DNA from 2 places in the Rhizobium sp. AN6A genome. Region 1 is predicted to be linked to the other one. Evidence: riboswitches for the same ligand, from Rfam matches in the RefSeq annotation. Region 1 holds a riboswitch; the other holds the start of a gene.
What was found. Region 1 has a riboswitch for cobalamin ahead of bluB (5,6-dimethylbenzimidazole synthase). Riboswitches for the same ligand answer to the same signal wherever they lie in the genome.
Positions count from the first base shown of each region.

Region 2: linked by a shared signal. The riboswitch ahead of CRO62_RS17505 (DUF1636 family protein) and the one ahead of bluB (5,6-dimethylbenzimidazole synthase) in region 1 are both predicted to bind cobalamin.

Region 1 is NZ_OCNC01000004.1:2,656,501-2,663,891, forward strand. It holds gene CRO62_RS25685 (NADP-dependent malic enzyme) at 1-1,155, shown strand, start outside; gene CRO62_RS25690 (DUF2865 domain-containing protein) at 1,314-2,417, shown strand; gene bluB (5,6-dimethylbenzimidazole synthase) at 2,487-3,203, opposite strand; cobalamin riboswitch at 3,301-3,487, opposite strand; gene CRO62_RS25700 (TolB family protein) at 3,658-4,488, opposite strand; gene CRO62_RS25705 (glyoxalase superfamily protein) at 4,681-5,058, shown strand; gene CRO62_RS25710 (NAD+ synthase) at 5,208-6,887, opposite strand; gene CRO62_RS25715 (LTA synthase family protein) at 7,119-7,391, shown strand, end outside.
Region 2 is NZ_OCNC01000004.1:1,020,382-1,027,772, reverse strand. It holds gene cbiB (adenosylcobinamide-phosphate synthase CbiB) at 1-518, shown strand, start outside; gene CRO62_RS17515 (cobyric acid synthase) at 505-1,962, opposite strand; gene cobO (cob(I)yrinic acid a,c-diamide adenosyltransferase) at 1,964-2,581, opposite strand; cobalamin riboswitch at 2,709-2,924, shown strand; gene CRO62_RS17505 (DUF1636 family protein) at 3,079-3,465, shown strand; gene cobW (cobalamin biosynthesis protein CobW) at 3,462-4,499, shown strand; gene cobN (cobaltochelatase subunit CobN) at 4,505-7,391, shown strand, end outside.

The DNA of each region.
Region 1 (7,391 bases):
CCGAACTACCTCATTCCCTCGCCTTTCGATCCGCGTCTCATCCTGCGCATCGCGCCGGCCGTTGCCCGTGCTGCCGCCGCAAGCGGTGTCGCCGCCCGCCCGATCAGCGATTTCGAAGCCTATCTCGACCAGCTGAACCGCTTCGTCTGGCGTTCCGGCTTCATCATGAAACCGGTCTTCAACGCCGCCAAGGTTGCCGAAAAGAAGCGCATCATCTTTGCTGAAGGCGAAGACGAACGCGTGCTGCGCGCCGCACAGGTGCTTCTGGAAGAAGGCACCGGCATCCCGATCCTCATCGGTCGCCCGCAGATCATCGAAACGCGCCTGAAGCGCTTCGGCCTGCGCATCCGTCCGAATACCGATTTTGCGGTGGTCAATCCCGAAGACGATCCGCGTTACCGCGACTACGTCGATGATTATTTCGCCCTCGTCGGCCGCGCCGGCATCAACCCGGAGGCGGCCCGCACCATCGTGCGCACCAACTCCACGGTCATCGGCGCGCTGTCGGTGAAGCGTGGTGAGGCGGATGCGCTGATCTGCGGTCTGGAAGGCCGTTACGACCGGCACCTGCGCGACGTGAACCAAATCATCGGCAAGCAGGAAAGCGTTCGCTCTTTCGCAGGCCTCAGCCTGCTCATCACCCAGCAGGGCGCGCTGTTCCTCACCGACACCTTCGTCAACAACGATCCGACCTCCGAAGAAGTGGCTGAAATGGCCATTCTCGCGGCAAAGGAAATCCGCCGCTTCGGCATCACGCCGAAGATCGCGCTCGCCAGCCACTCCAATTTCGGGTCGCGCGATTCGGAAAGCGCCCGCAAGATGCGCCGCGCCCTGAAGATCGTGCAGGCAGCGGCACCCGAATTGGAAGTGGACGGCGAAATGCAGGGCGGCTCGGCACTTTCGGAAGCGCTGCGCAAGCGCGCGATGCCCAACAGCGTGCTGACCGGCGAAGCGAACCTGCTGGTCTTCCCGAACCTCGATGCCGCAAACATCACGCTCGGCGTCACCCGCACGCTGACGGAGGGCCTGCATGTCGGCCCCATCCTGCTTGGCACGGCACTTCCCGCCCACATCCTGTCGCCCAGCGTCACCTCGCGCGGCGTTGTCAACATGGCGGCCTTTGCCGTCGTGCAGGCATCGCACCCTTCGGTGTGATGTTGTGGGGGTGTGATGTTGCGGGCGCATTAACGCAATTTTGAACATGCTGTTGCCGCATTGCGGCAACAGCTTATGTTATCTTCCTGAAACACGGATTTCGTGAAGTATAACGCCCTCTCCTCCCGCGCTGAGGGAGACATCGAACGGACGGACAATTGACCCGGCACCACCGCCGCATCATCGGCCTCCTGCTTCCCCTTCTTTTCACAGCCCCGGTCGCCTCTTTCGCGGATGAGGTCTGCGATACGCTCCATGCGCAACTGCGCGAGCCTCCACGCGTCATCGGCAATACGGCCGAGGTACGGCGTTACGCCAATGCGCTCACCCGCCAGAACATCGAGATTCGCAGGATCAGGAACGATCTGCGCCGTTACGGCTGTTCATCCGCAAGCGTCACCGTTTATGGCAGCCCGAATGCCGACCTCTGCGCAGAGATCAGCGACGCGATGGCGGATGCGCAGAGCGAACGCGATGCCATCATCCGTGACCGCGACGATGCCATGGCGGCCCAGGGCAGCGATGATGGCGACATCAGACGCCAGCGCATTCTCGCCGCCCTTGACGCCAATGGCTGCAGCGCCATTCCGGAAACGGAAGCGCGCCAGCCGACGGCCCCCGATGTGACACGTTACCCCGACGCCTTCGGCCAACAGGGCAATCCGCCGGGACAGGCAGGGCTTTCGCCCTACCCCAATGCCGCTGCGGAAGGCGGGCTCCGGACGCTGTGCGTGCGCACCTGCGACGGCTCGTTTTTCCCCATCGCTTCCAATGCCTCGCCGCTCGATTTCCGTGCGCAGGCCGAACAATGCCAGAAAATGTGTCCGGGTACGCAGACGGAGCTTTATTTCCACTCCATGACGGAGCAGGAAACGGCTGACATGGTCTCGGCTGAAACGGGAAAGCCCTACAAGGACCTGCCGACCGCCTTTGCCTATCGAAATGCCTCAACCAAAGCCCCAGGCTGCGCCTGCAACATGGCCGCCTATCACGAGGAGATGAAGCAGCAGGAGGCTGCGCGGCCGGAAGCTGAGAAACCCTATTCCAGCATCACGACCATTCCATCACCGCAAGGTGACACCCCTCAGAAACCCACCGAACTGCAGCAGGCCGCAAAACCGCCGGAACAACCGGTTCCGGAACGCGACTATGACCCGAACAACAGCAAGGTCCGCGTCATCGGCCCTAAATTCCTGCCCGACCAGACAGGCCGGATCGACCTGAAAAACCCGGCGCTGAAGGGCATTCAGCCGCAGCAATAGCTCCTATCAAGCACCCGGTATGGAGTTGGCAACGCTCTGTCTCACTCACAAGACGGTCGCGTCTTCTCTTTACCGCCCACCCCAGCGATTGCGAAACACCAGTTCCTCCAGCGGCACGCGCTGGCGCCAACCCTTCACCGCCAGTTCCGGCTCGGTATAAAGTGTATCGACGCGGCCGAGGCATAGCCAGGCGACGATCTCGATGTGGTCGGGGATTTCCAGAATGGTGCGAATGTCGCTATCGTGGAAAATGCTGACCCAGCCGACGCCGATGCCTTCGGCGCGCGCTGCAAGCCACAGGTTCTGGATGGCGCAGACGGTGGAATAGACATCCGTGCGCGGATTGTGGGTGCGGCCCAGCACCATCTTGCCGCCACGTGTCGGATCGCAGGTGACGCAGATGCTGAGCGGCGCCTTGCGGATGCCCTCAAGCTTGAGGCTGCGGTAAAGCGCCTGCTGCTCCCCCTCGAACATCGCCGCCGCCTCGCCATTGGCGCGGCTGAAGGCAACCCAGGCTGCCTGCCTGACCGCACCGTCAGTGACGAGCGTGAAATTCCACGGCTGCATGAAACCGACGGAGGGCGCGGAATGCGCCGCCTTCAGCAAGCGCTCGACCACATCTTCCGGCAATGGATCCGGAAGGAACTGATCGCGCACATCACGGCGGGTTTCGATGGCACGGTAGATCGCCTCTCGCTCCCCCTCGGAAAACGGGTAGGCGGGCGAAAGCGCGTGATCGAATGCATTGCCGTCGAGCGAACTGGTCGCGAGTGGATCGGTCGGCATCGTCTATCCCCAACAATGCTGGCGCGCTGCCACGAAAACCGGCTCCGGTTTTCGCCTGCACAACGCGCTGCTGCAACAACCTGCCGCCGTCCACGCGGTCTGGTCTATCCTGTCAGGCCGGTCTTCTGACTCGGCTTCATCCGCCCGCTTTCGCCTTCCCGAATGGATTCAGTGGCATCAAGAAAAAGGGCATCCGCCTCACAGCGCTGGGCACGTTCCGGTCTTGCACCGGATTCCCGATTCTCCCGCCGTAAAGGGCGGGCACCTGACGAAGAAGCTTATGAGCAACAAAGATTGCAAATACAAGTATCTTGCGCAGCGATGCGGCAATGTGACCGTGGCCTCACCTGCGTCATCGCGGCCTTGAGCCGGAATTCCAACCAGCTCAGCTCTTTCGGCTGAAAAGCGGCCTTTCGCCGCGCAGACGCGCGCCGGCTGAAGCACCCCTACCGCATCACCCAACGGGAAAATACCGCACATAAGCGAACTCATCCCCGTCAGGTGACCAGTTGGGCGAATTCATCGTTCCCTGCCCGCCGAAAAGGTCAAACAGCGTCTCGACATTGCCGCCATCCATATCCATCAGCCGCACGCGCACATCGAGGTCGCGCGGATGGTCGAAGACATCGGCGTCGTAGGAGACGAAGACGACCTTGTCACCGCTGGGGGACGGATGCGGGAACCAGTCGCCATAGGCGCTGTCAGTGATACGCTCGACGGCCGAGCCATCCACCCGCACCCGCCAGATCTGCATCTGGCCGGTGCGGCTGGAGTTGAAATAGATCCATTCTCCATCCGACGAATAATCCGGCCCGTCATTACGGCCTTCACCATGGGTAAGGCGTGTCTCAACGCCGCTGTCTATGTCCATGGAATAAATATCGAAAACCTGATCGCGAATGCCGCAATAGGCGAAACCTTTCCCGTCCGGCGACCAGCCGTGCCAGTAGGAGGGAAGGTTCCTCGTCATCAGCCGCGGCGTTCCGCCCGTCGATGGCAAAAGGTAGATGGCACTCTTGCCGAACTCCACCTTGTCGGAAATGGCATAAAGCGAACCGTCAGGCGAAATGCCGTGGTCATTGTTGCAGATTGTCGCAAAGCCGGTATCGACCGTTTCCGGCGAAGGGTCGCCGGCAAGTGACAGGCGGTAAAGCAGGCCATCGCAGTTCAGAAGCAGATATTTCCCGTCCGGCGACCAGTTCGGCGCCTCAAACAGCTCCGGCGTCTGCCAGACCACCCGCATCTGCCGGGTGCGGATGTTGAAGATTTCGATGGAACTGCGCATGCTGCCTCCCGGGCCTGTCGATCGTCTGACGTGGAGCGTTGAATGGCACAAACATTCCGTTTGCATCCACCACCGCCGTGACTATGATCCTATTGCCGCAGGCACCGCCCTGCAAATTCAAATAGGAAAAAACAGCAGCGTTCCGGCACCGCCCGCACCCCTGCCCGTTTCTCCCAGATCCGAGGTTCCGCGATGAATACCATCGCCGATCACGGCATCCGCTTCGGTCGGATCGCCGCAATGCTTCCTGTCAAGAATATCGAAAAGGCCCATGACTTTTATGTCCGTGTGCTGGGCTTTGAAAAGACCTTCGAAAACGGCAACCCTGTCGGTTTCATGATCCTGAAACAAGGTAGTGCCGAGTTGCACCTGACATTGCAGTCAACGCACAAACCGGCCCCCTTCAATGTGGCGCATATGCTGGTCAGCGACGTCGACGCGCTGCACGCGCTTTGCAAAAGCCACGGGCTTCGCATCATCAAAAGTCTTCAAGACAAGGATTATGGCCTGCGGGCCTTCGTTTTCGAAGACCCGGATGGCAACCGCATCGATGTGGGGCAGGTTATTTAACGAGATAGGGAAACGGCGCGGCGTGTCCGCGCCGTTGGAGGGAAATGATGCGTCTTCGACATCGATATATGGCGAAGTCGCAGCATCCGCACTCCGTCACCCCGAACTAAACCCGGGGTCCAGCAAGCTCCCTCCACGCCGTCCTTCGACTACCTGTCCCTGAACCGGTTGGTAATCGGATAACGGCGATCGCGGCCGAAGTTCTTCTTGGTGATCTTCACCCCGGGCGCGGATTGGCGGCGTTTGTATTCGGCGAGATAGAGCAGATGCTCGATCCGGTGCACCGTCGCGATATCATGGCCACGCGCGAGGATTTCCTCGACCGACATTTCCTTTTCCACCAGGCACTCCAGAATATCGTCCAGCACCGGATAGGGCGGCAGTGAATCCTGGTCTGTCTGGTTGGGGCGCAATTCGGCGGATGGCGCCTTGGAGATGATATTGGCGGGGATCACTTCGCCGGACGGCCCGAGCGCGCCCGGCGGCACATGGGAATTGCGCCAGCTGGAGATGGCGTAGACCTGCATCTTGTAGAGGTCCTTGATGGGATTGAAACCGCCATTCATGTCGCCATAAAGCGTCGCATACCCCACCGACATTTCCGACTTGTTGCCTGTTGTCACCACCATCGAGCCGAACTTGTTGGAAACAGCCATGAGAATGGTGCCGCGTGTGCGGCTCTGCAGGTTTTCTTCGGTAATGCCTTCTTCCGTGCCTTCGAACATTTCCGAAAGCGCCGACAGGAACCCATCCACCGGTTCGGCGATCGGCACGATATCGTAACGGCAGCCGAGCGCTCTGGCGCAATCGGCTGCGTCCTTCAGCGAATCCTCGGAGGTGTAACGATAGGGCAGCATGATGCAGCGCACCCGCTCTTCGCCCAGCGCATCAACAGCAAGCGCAGCGCAGATCGCCGAATCGATACCGCCGGAAAGGCCGAGAACCACGCTCTTGAAGCCGTTCTTGTTGACGTAATCGCGAAAGCCCAGCATGCAGGCCCGGTAATCCGCCTCCTCGCCTTCAGGGATTTTCGAGAAGGGACCGCTCTCGCAGCGCCAGCCTTCTTCGGTGCGTTTCCAGTCGGTGACGGCAAGGGTCGCCTCGAACTGGCTCATCTGGAAGGCAAGGGTCTTGTCGGCATTGAAACCGAAGCTCGCGCCGTCGAAAACCAGCTCGTCCTGCCCGCCAAGCTGATTGGCGAAGACCAGCGGCAAGCCGCTTTCGATTACCTGTTTCAGCGCCACCTGATGGCGCACATCCAGCTTGCCGCGATAATAGGGCGAACCATTCGGCACCAGCAGGATTTCCGCCCCGCTTTCGGCAAGCGTTTCGCACACACCCATATCGTTCCAGATTTCCTCGCAGATCGGAATGCCGATCCTGACACCGCGGAAATTATAGGGACCGGAGATCGAACCTTCGGCGAAAACACGCTTTTCATCGAACTCGCCGTAATTCGGCAGGTCGATCTTGTCACGCAGCGCGATGATCTTGCCGCCATCCAGAAGCGCAACCGAATTGTGCCGGCCCGTTTCGCCCTGACGCGGAAAACCGATGACGACGCCCGGCCCGCCATCGGCGGTCTCCGCCGCCAGTTCTTCCACGGCCTTCAGGCACGCTTTCAGAAAAGCCGGCTTCAATACCAGGTCTTCCGGCGGATAGCCGGATATGAACAGCTCGGTCAGAAGCAGGAGATCGGCACCCTGCGTCGCCGCATCGGCCCGTGCTTCGCGCGCCCTGGCGAGATTGCCCGCCACGTCGCCAACAGTCGGATTGAACTGCCCGACGGCAATTCGAAGATGGTTTTTGATGTCGTGTCTGTCGCTCATGGCTTTTCAATACCGCGCCCGTGCCCGCTCCGCAACGCGGCAATTGCATGCCGCACCACCTTGATGGGGTGAAGCCGCAACAGGCATTCACGCTAAGGTTATCACCGCACCGGCCACACTCCGCAAAGTTCATGTCGCGTTCATCGCGCTTATGTGACAGTTACATGACAGTTTTGCGACGCCCCGATTCACCTCCCCGAATTGCGCGGTGTCGCCTCGTAATACCGGAGTATGAGTTTGAGACATTCGGCGCCAAAAACAACGGCTTCCGAAAAGGCTGATTTTGTCTTTTCGCCTGCATGGACGCGGGGCCTTTCCAAGCTTTCGGGTAAGGCCTACACGCTTGCCAATCTGACGTTTTCGTCGGTCGTGCTTGTCGTGGCGCTGGAATGGATCGCGCGCGGTTCGCTTGTTGATGTCGGAACCTTCCTCACCTCATCCGCCCGCCCCGGCATGACCACCATTGCCGCCGTGCTGCTGCTGCTCGTAGCGCTGGATTCCATC
Region 2 (7,391 bases), 1.6 Mb from region 1:
TGGCTGAAAATTTCTCTGACGGCATTGTCGCCCCTTCCCTCTGGCTTGGTCTTCTGGGGCTGCCAGGCGGTGCGGGTTATAAGGCAATCAACACGGCCGACAGCATGATCGGTCATCGCTCGCCACGCCATGAGGCCTTTGGTTGGGCGTCGGCCCGGCTGGACGATCTGGTCAATTTGCCGGCATCGAGACTGAGCGGCGGTCTTTTCGTGGTCGCCGCGTTTTTCGTGAAGGGTGCATCACCGAAAGGGGCTATTGCCGCGATACGCCGCGATGCGCGGCATCACCGCTCTCCCAATGCCGGCTGGCCGGAGGCGGCATTGGCCGGGGCACTGGGCTTTGCGCTGGCAGGGCCGCGCTCCTATGGCGGGCAGATGATCGAGGCTCGTTTCATGGGCGAAGGCGGAAGAGCGACACTGGTTGCTGGCGATATTCGCACGGCGCTCAGGCTGGCGAGGATCGCAGACTTCTTGCTGATCGCGCTGTTCGGATTGCTGGCGATCCTTATCGCGCTATAGAAAGCAGCCTGTCGAGATCGAGGTGGTTCTCCATATGGGCCGCCAGGCGATCAAGAACGGCATCCACCTGCGCATCGTAGTTCAGTTGCGTGCCCTGCCCACCAAGGCGCTCAAGCCACGCCCCGCGCTGGCGGTCATCCGCAAACAGGCCGTGGATATAGGTGCCTAAGATGCGGCCATCGGGCGAAATTGCGCCATCGTCATGTCCGTCAATGGTCGAAAATGGCAGGTTGCCCGCAGCACCCGTTGTTTCGCCAACATGCATTTCATAGCCGGATAAGGGAATTCCGTCGAAACTCTGTCCCTGGACGGAAACGAGCCTCTTGTCGCCGGTCAAAACCGTCGTCACATCCAGCAGGCCCAACCCATCGACTGTCATTGGTGGTCCTTCGATGCCGTCAGGGTCGGCAACGGTTTTTCCAAGCATCTGGTATCCGCCGCAGAGACCGAGAACATAACCGCCGCGGCGCACATGTGCCTTGATGTCGATGTCGAGGCCCGCATTCTTCAGCACGGCGAGATCAGCTATGGTGGATTTCGAACCGCAGAGCAGAACCAGCCGGCAATCGGCGGGAATGGTCTCGCCCTGCCGCACTCGGATCAGCTCCACATCCGGCTCCATGTCGAGCGGATCCAGATCGTCGAAATTGGAAATATGCGGCAGGATCGGCACGGCAATGCGGATTTTCGCGCCGGGCTTTTGTTGCGCCGGGCCGGTAAGCCCAAGGGCGTCCTCCGCTGGCAATTTCGCAGCATCGGAAAAATGCGGCAATAGCCCGATGGACGCCCAGCCGGTCTTTTCCGCGATCATCTGCATGCCGTCTGAAAACAGCGTAGGGTCACCGCGAAAGCGGTTCACGATGAAGCCCTCTATCATCGCGGCATCATCGCGTTCGAGAACGGTTTTTGTGCCCACGAGGCTGGCGATGACCCCGCCCCGGTCGATATCGCCGATCAGGATCACGGGAGCATCTGCGGCGCGGGCAAAACCCATATTGGCGATGTCGTTGGCGCGGAGGTTGATTTCGGAAGCACTTCCCGCCCCTTCCACCAGCACCAGATCGGCCTGTTGTTTCAGGTGCTCGAAGCTCTCCAGCACACGCGGCATCAGCCCGGCTTTCATGTGCTGGTAATCGGCAGCCTTGGCATTGCCGACAATTTTGCCCTGTACGACGACCTGTGCGCCGGTTTCGCTCTGCGGCTTTAAAAGCACAGGGTTCATGTGAACCGACAGCGGAACGCCTGCTGCACGCGCCTGCAGCGCCTGCGCGCGACCGATCTCGCCGCCATCGGCGGTGACCGCCGCATTGTTCGACATGTTCTGCGGCTTGAACGGCATGACGGACAGGCCGCGCCTGACGAAGGCGCGGGCAAGGCCAGCCACCATCAGCGATTTGCCGACATCGGAGCCGGTTCCCTGAAACATCAGCACACGTGCAGTCATGTCAGTATTCTATCCCGGCCTGCGCCTTTACGCCCGCCTTGAAGTGATGTTTGACGAGGGTCATTTCCGTCACCATGTCGGCAGCGTCGATCAACGGTTGTTTGGCGTTGCGGCCGGTAACGATGACATGCAGATCGGGTCTACGGTTGGAAAGCGTTTCGACGACCTCTTCCAGCGGCAGATAATCGTAGCGGAGCGCAATGTTCAGTTCGTCGAGAACCAGCAATCCGATCGTCTCATCAGCCATCAGTGCTTTCGCTTCGTCCCAGGCCTTTTTAGCTGCCGCGACATCGCGCTTCAGGTCCTGCGTGTCCCAGGTAAATCCCTCGCCCATGGTGCGCCATTCCACCCTGTCGCCGAACAAAGCCAGGGCCTGCTGTTCACCCGTCGACCATGCGCCCTTGATGAATTGGACGACGCCGACCCGCCGCCCTGTGCCGAGCATGCGTAAAGCAAGACCGAAAGCGGCCGTGGACTTGCCTTTGCCAGGGCCGGTATTGATCATCAGCAGACCTTTTTCGATGGTCTTTTCCGCGACTTCGGCATCCTGAACCGTCTTGCGGTTGACCATTTTCTGCCGGTGGCGTTCGGCTTCGCTGTCGCTGATATCGCGTGTCATCGCGTTTTCCTTCTCGTCCAGCGGCGCGGGACCGTATGCCCCCGCCATTCGGAGCGGCGACTATACTCAATTTGCCGCACCCGGCAATCGACAAGCCGGCAGCATTGACCGTCACGCCCGTTCAGCCTAAGGGTAAGGCACTGACGGTCTTTTCCCGGCAACGGGAAAAGCTAAGAGGGAACACGGTTCCACCCCATACCGGGTCATTCCGTGGCTGCCCCCGCAACTGTAAGCGGTAAGCCCGCACTATGAAGCCACTAGACCATAAAATTGGTCCGGGAAGGTGGTGCAGGGTGTTTTAAAGCCGCAAGCCAGGAGACCTGCCGTTTCAGGAAAAAACGTCTGCCGGGCGGGGTGCTCCGGTCAGCCGGTCGAATTTATTTGCAGCCGCGCTTCTCAGTGCGCTGTTTTCGACATCCGCACCCCGATGAGTTTAAAGGCGCGGAAAGCGGAACGGTTTGGATATTACCACAACATCTTCTTGTGCGGACGGGACAATGGAAGTCAACACAGCTTCCGGCGTGGTCGTTTTTGTCTGCCGAAGCTGTCGCGACGACACCGATCCCAATGCGGAGCCCCGCCCCGGCACCATCCTTGCGGAAGCTGCCATCGCAAAAGCGCGTGACTCCGACATCGATGTTCGCTCCGTCAATTGTCTTGCCAATTGCAAACGCGGCCTCAGTGCCGTGTTGCGCGGTGCCGATGGCTGGTCCTATGTATTCGGCGGGCTGACGCCCAACGATGCGGAAGACCTGCTCACGGGCGCGCAAATGCTGGCCGCCTCCTCAGATGGCCTGATGCCCTGGCGCGGCCGCCCCGACACACTGAAGCGCGGCATGGTGGCGCGCATTCCCCCATTCGATTTTACCGAGGAGAGATCATGAGCACCCTTCTGGACCGCGTTCCCTGCACCATCGTCACCGGCTTTCTGGGGGCTGGAAAAACCACGCTGCTGCGCGGTCTTCTCGAAAAGCTTGATGGCAAGCGGCTTGCCATCATCGTCAACGAATTCGGTGATATCGGCATCGATGGCGATATCCTCAAGGGATGCGGCATTGAGAGCTGCCCGGAGGAAAACATCGTTGAGCTGGCCAATGGCTGCATCTGCTGCACGGTGGCGGATGATTTCCAGCCAGCAATCGAACAGATTCTGAGCCGCCAGCCGAAGGTGGAGCATATCCTCATCGAGACCTCCGGCCTTGCCCTGCCCAAGCCACTGGTGCAGGCATTTCAATGGCCGGCCATCAAGAGCCGCGTGACGGTTGACGCTGTTGTGGCTGTCGTGGATGGCGCTGCCCTTGCCGAGGGGCAGGTGGCGCATGACATGGAAGCACTTGCCGCCCAGCGCGCAAATGACGAAGCGCTCGATCACGACGATCCGGTCGAAGAGGTTTTCGAGGATCAGATCGCCTGTGCCGATCTTATCGTGCTGACCAAGGCGGATCTGCTCGATAGTGCCGGTCTGGAAAAGGCGAAAGCTCATATTCTCGAACATTTGCCGCGGGCCGCAAAGATCGTCGTCGCCTCGAATGGCGCCATCGATCCGGCCGTGCTGATCGGCCTCGGTCTTGCGGTTGAAGAGGATATCGAAAATCGTCGCACCCATCACGATGGTGAACTCGACCACGAACATGACGATTTCGACAGCTTCGTCATCGATCTGCCGGCCGTGACCGATCCGGAAGCGCTGGCGGCTCGTATCGCCGAGACGGCGGCTGCGGAAAATGTTCTGCGCATCAAAGGTTTCGTCGAAGTATCCACCAAGCCGATGCGCCTGCAGGTGCAGGCAGTCGGTAGCCGCGTCAACCATTATTACGACCGCCCTTGGGCGGCCGGTGAAGAACGCCGCAGCCGCCTCGTCGTCATAGGCGAAAAGGGCCTCAACCGCGAAAAGATCGAACAGATGCTGGCCGCCTGATAGAGATGCACATTCTCGCCACCACATCATCGTCTCTGGACGACCTGATCGAGCCGGTTGATCTCAACCAGCCGAGATCGGATGTGGTGATGCTGTCTTTTTCGGCAAGCGATCTTGCCGGGCTGGAACAGGCATGGCGGCAGGCAGGGGGCGCGCTTCCGTCCCTGTCTGCCGCCAACCTCTCCGAGCTTCGGCATCCGATGTCGGTCGATCTGTGGATCGAAAAGACGGTCGAACATGCCCGTGTGATCCTTATCCGGATTCTCGGTGGCGCGGAGCGCTGGCGCTACGGCGTCGATCAGCTCAGCACGATGGCTCGGCGACGCGGCATAAAACTTATGCTCCTGCCGGGTGAATGCAGTGAGAGAGACGAAAAGCTCGAAGCGGCCTCGACCGTTGATCGCCAGACGTTGGCGTCGGTCCTCGCCTTCTTCCGCGAGGGCGGGCGGGAAAATATGGACCGGCTTGTCACTGGTCTTGCTGCCCTTGCAAATGGTGACGCATGGCCAGATATAGAGGCTCAACCGCTGCCGAAAGCCGGCTTTTACCGGCCCGGTAAAGGCGTCGTGGATCAGGCGGAAGCCTGCGCCGGTTTTCCCGCCGGTGCAGCTGTGCTTCCCATTCTCTTTTACCGCTCCATGCTTCTTGCGGCCGATGCGGCGCCCGTGGATGCGCTTTTTAACGCGCTCTCTCAGCGTGGTTTTGCGCCATTGCCGATTTTCGTCAGCGGCCTCAAGGATGGGGAGGCGATCCGCTTTCTCGAAACCGTACTGCCCAAACTCCAGCCCGCCGCCATAGTTGCCGCCACGGCTTTTGCCAGTCAGATGGACGACAGCGGTAAAACCCTGTTTGACCGCCTCGGCGTGCCGGTGTTTCAGGTGGTTATGGCGACGACGCGACGGGACGGCTGGGCGGAAAATGCGCGCGGTCTCAACCCTTCCGATCTTGCCATGCATGTGGTCCTGCCGGAACTCGATGGCCGGATTCTTGCTGGCGCGATCTCATTCAAGCAGGTGCGGGCTGATGGCGGTATCAGCCTCATCAATGTAGCGGAGGCTGATCGCGTCGAGCAGGTGGCAAACCGCATCGCTGCCTTTCTGCGGTCGAAACACTCCACGCCACAGGAACGGCGGATCGTCATTCTGATGCCGGACTATCCCGGTGCTGCGCCGGGGCGCACGGGTTATGCCGTTGGTCTCGATGTGCCGCAAAGCGTGCTTGAAATGCTGCGCGATCTGGCTGCGGCAGGATATGTGGTTTCGGATATTCCCGAAACGGCACGGGCTTTGCTGGATCGTGTCGAGCAGCAGGAAGCGGCTATCGAACTTTCAGCCTATCGTGATTTTCTTTTGGGTTTGCCTGAAGGGGTTGCCGCCTCCGTGGATGGCACGTGGGGTTCGGCCGAACAGGACGACGCATTAGCCGACGGCGCATTCCGTTTTCGCGTCGCCCGTTTCGGCCAGATATTCGTGGCCCTGGCACCGGATCGTGGGCGAAATGAGGATCGGCGGGTGGATTACCATGACCCTGCCCTGCCGCCACGCCATGCGTTGGTCGCTTTCGGCGCCTGGATGCAGCGTGTCGCAGAGGCGCATGCCATTGTGCATGTCGGCGCGCATGGCACGCTGGAATGGCTGCCCGGCAAGACAGTGGCACTTTCTCGCGATTGTTTTCCTGAAATCGTCACCGGGTCTTTGCCGGTGGTCTATCCGTTCATCGTTTCCAATCCGGGCGAAGCGGCGGTTGCCAAACGGCGGATCGCTGCCGTCACGATCGGCCATGTTCCGCCTGTGTTGGTAGATGCCGGGCTTTCGCCGGAACAATCGGCTCTGGAACAGCTCGTCGATGAATATGCGCAGGCGGATGGGCTGGATCGCCGCCGTCGTGACCGGCTGGCGAAACTGATTGTTGAAAAGGCGCAGGAAACCGGGCTCGCGGCGGATGCGGGCGTGGGGGCTAAGGACGATGCCGATGCGGCGCTTTCGCGCATCGACGCCTTCCTCTGCGACCTTAAGGACTTCGCCATCAAGGATGGCCAGCATGTTTTCGGCCGCTACCCTGAGGGCGAGATCGATCCTCTGAGGCTGGAAAGTGCAAGGGCGGAAAAAGCAGCGCTGCTTGCCGCGCTTGATGGCCGCCATATTGTCCCCGGCCCTTCCGGCGCGCCCGCGCGCGGACGGCTCGACGTGCTGCCGACGGGCCGCAATCTTTATGCCGCCGATCCTCGCACCATGCCGACGCCGACGGCTTTTGAACTGGGCCGCATGGCGGGTGAAGAGGTGCTTCGGCACCATCTGCAGTCCCATGGCGACTGGCCGAAGCATCTGGTTTTCGATCTCTGGGGCAGCGCCAGCCTGCGCAACGGCGGCGAAGATGTGGCGCAGGCGCTGCATCTGATGGGGGCGAGACCGATCCATGACCTGGCGACGGGTCGCGTCACCGGTATCGAGGTTTTGCCGCCGGCGAGTATCGGGCGGCCGCGTGTCGACGTGACATTCCGGATTTCCGGCCTGTTCCGCGACATGTTTCCGGCGTTGATCGCTCTTCTGGACGCTGCCGCCAAGGCCGTCGCGCGGCGGGAGGAAGCGCCGGGTGACAATCCGCTGGCGGAAGAGGCGGCTGTGCTCGGGCACATACCGGCACGCATCTTCGGCTCGGCACCCGGCACCTATGGTGCAGGCACAGAGGAGAAACTCGCCAGCGGAAAATGGGAAGAACGCGAGGAACTGGGCCAGGCCTATCTGGATGCGGCTAGCCATGCCTTTGGCGGTGCTGATGGGCTTGAGATTTTCGAGGATGCCGGTTTTGTCGAGCTGGTGCGCCGGGCCGATCTTCTCATTCACACCGGCGACGATCCGGGCCGCGATCTTCTCGATGGCTCGTCAGATGTAG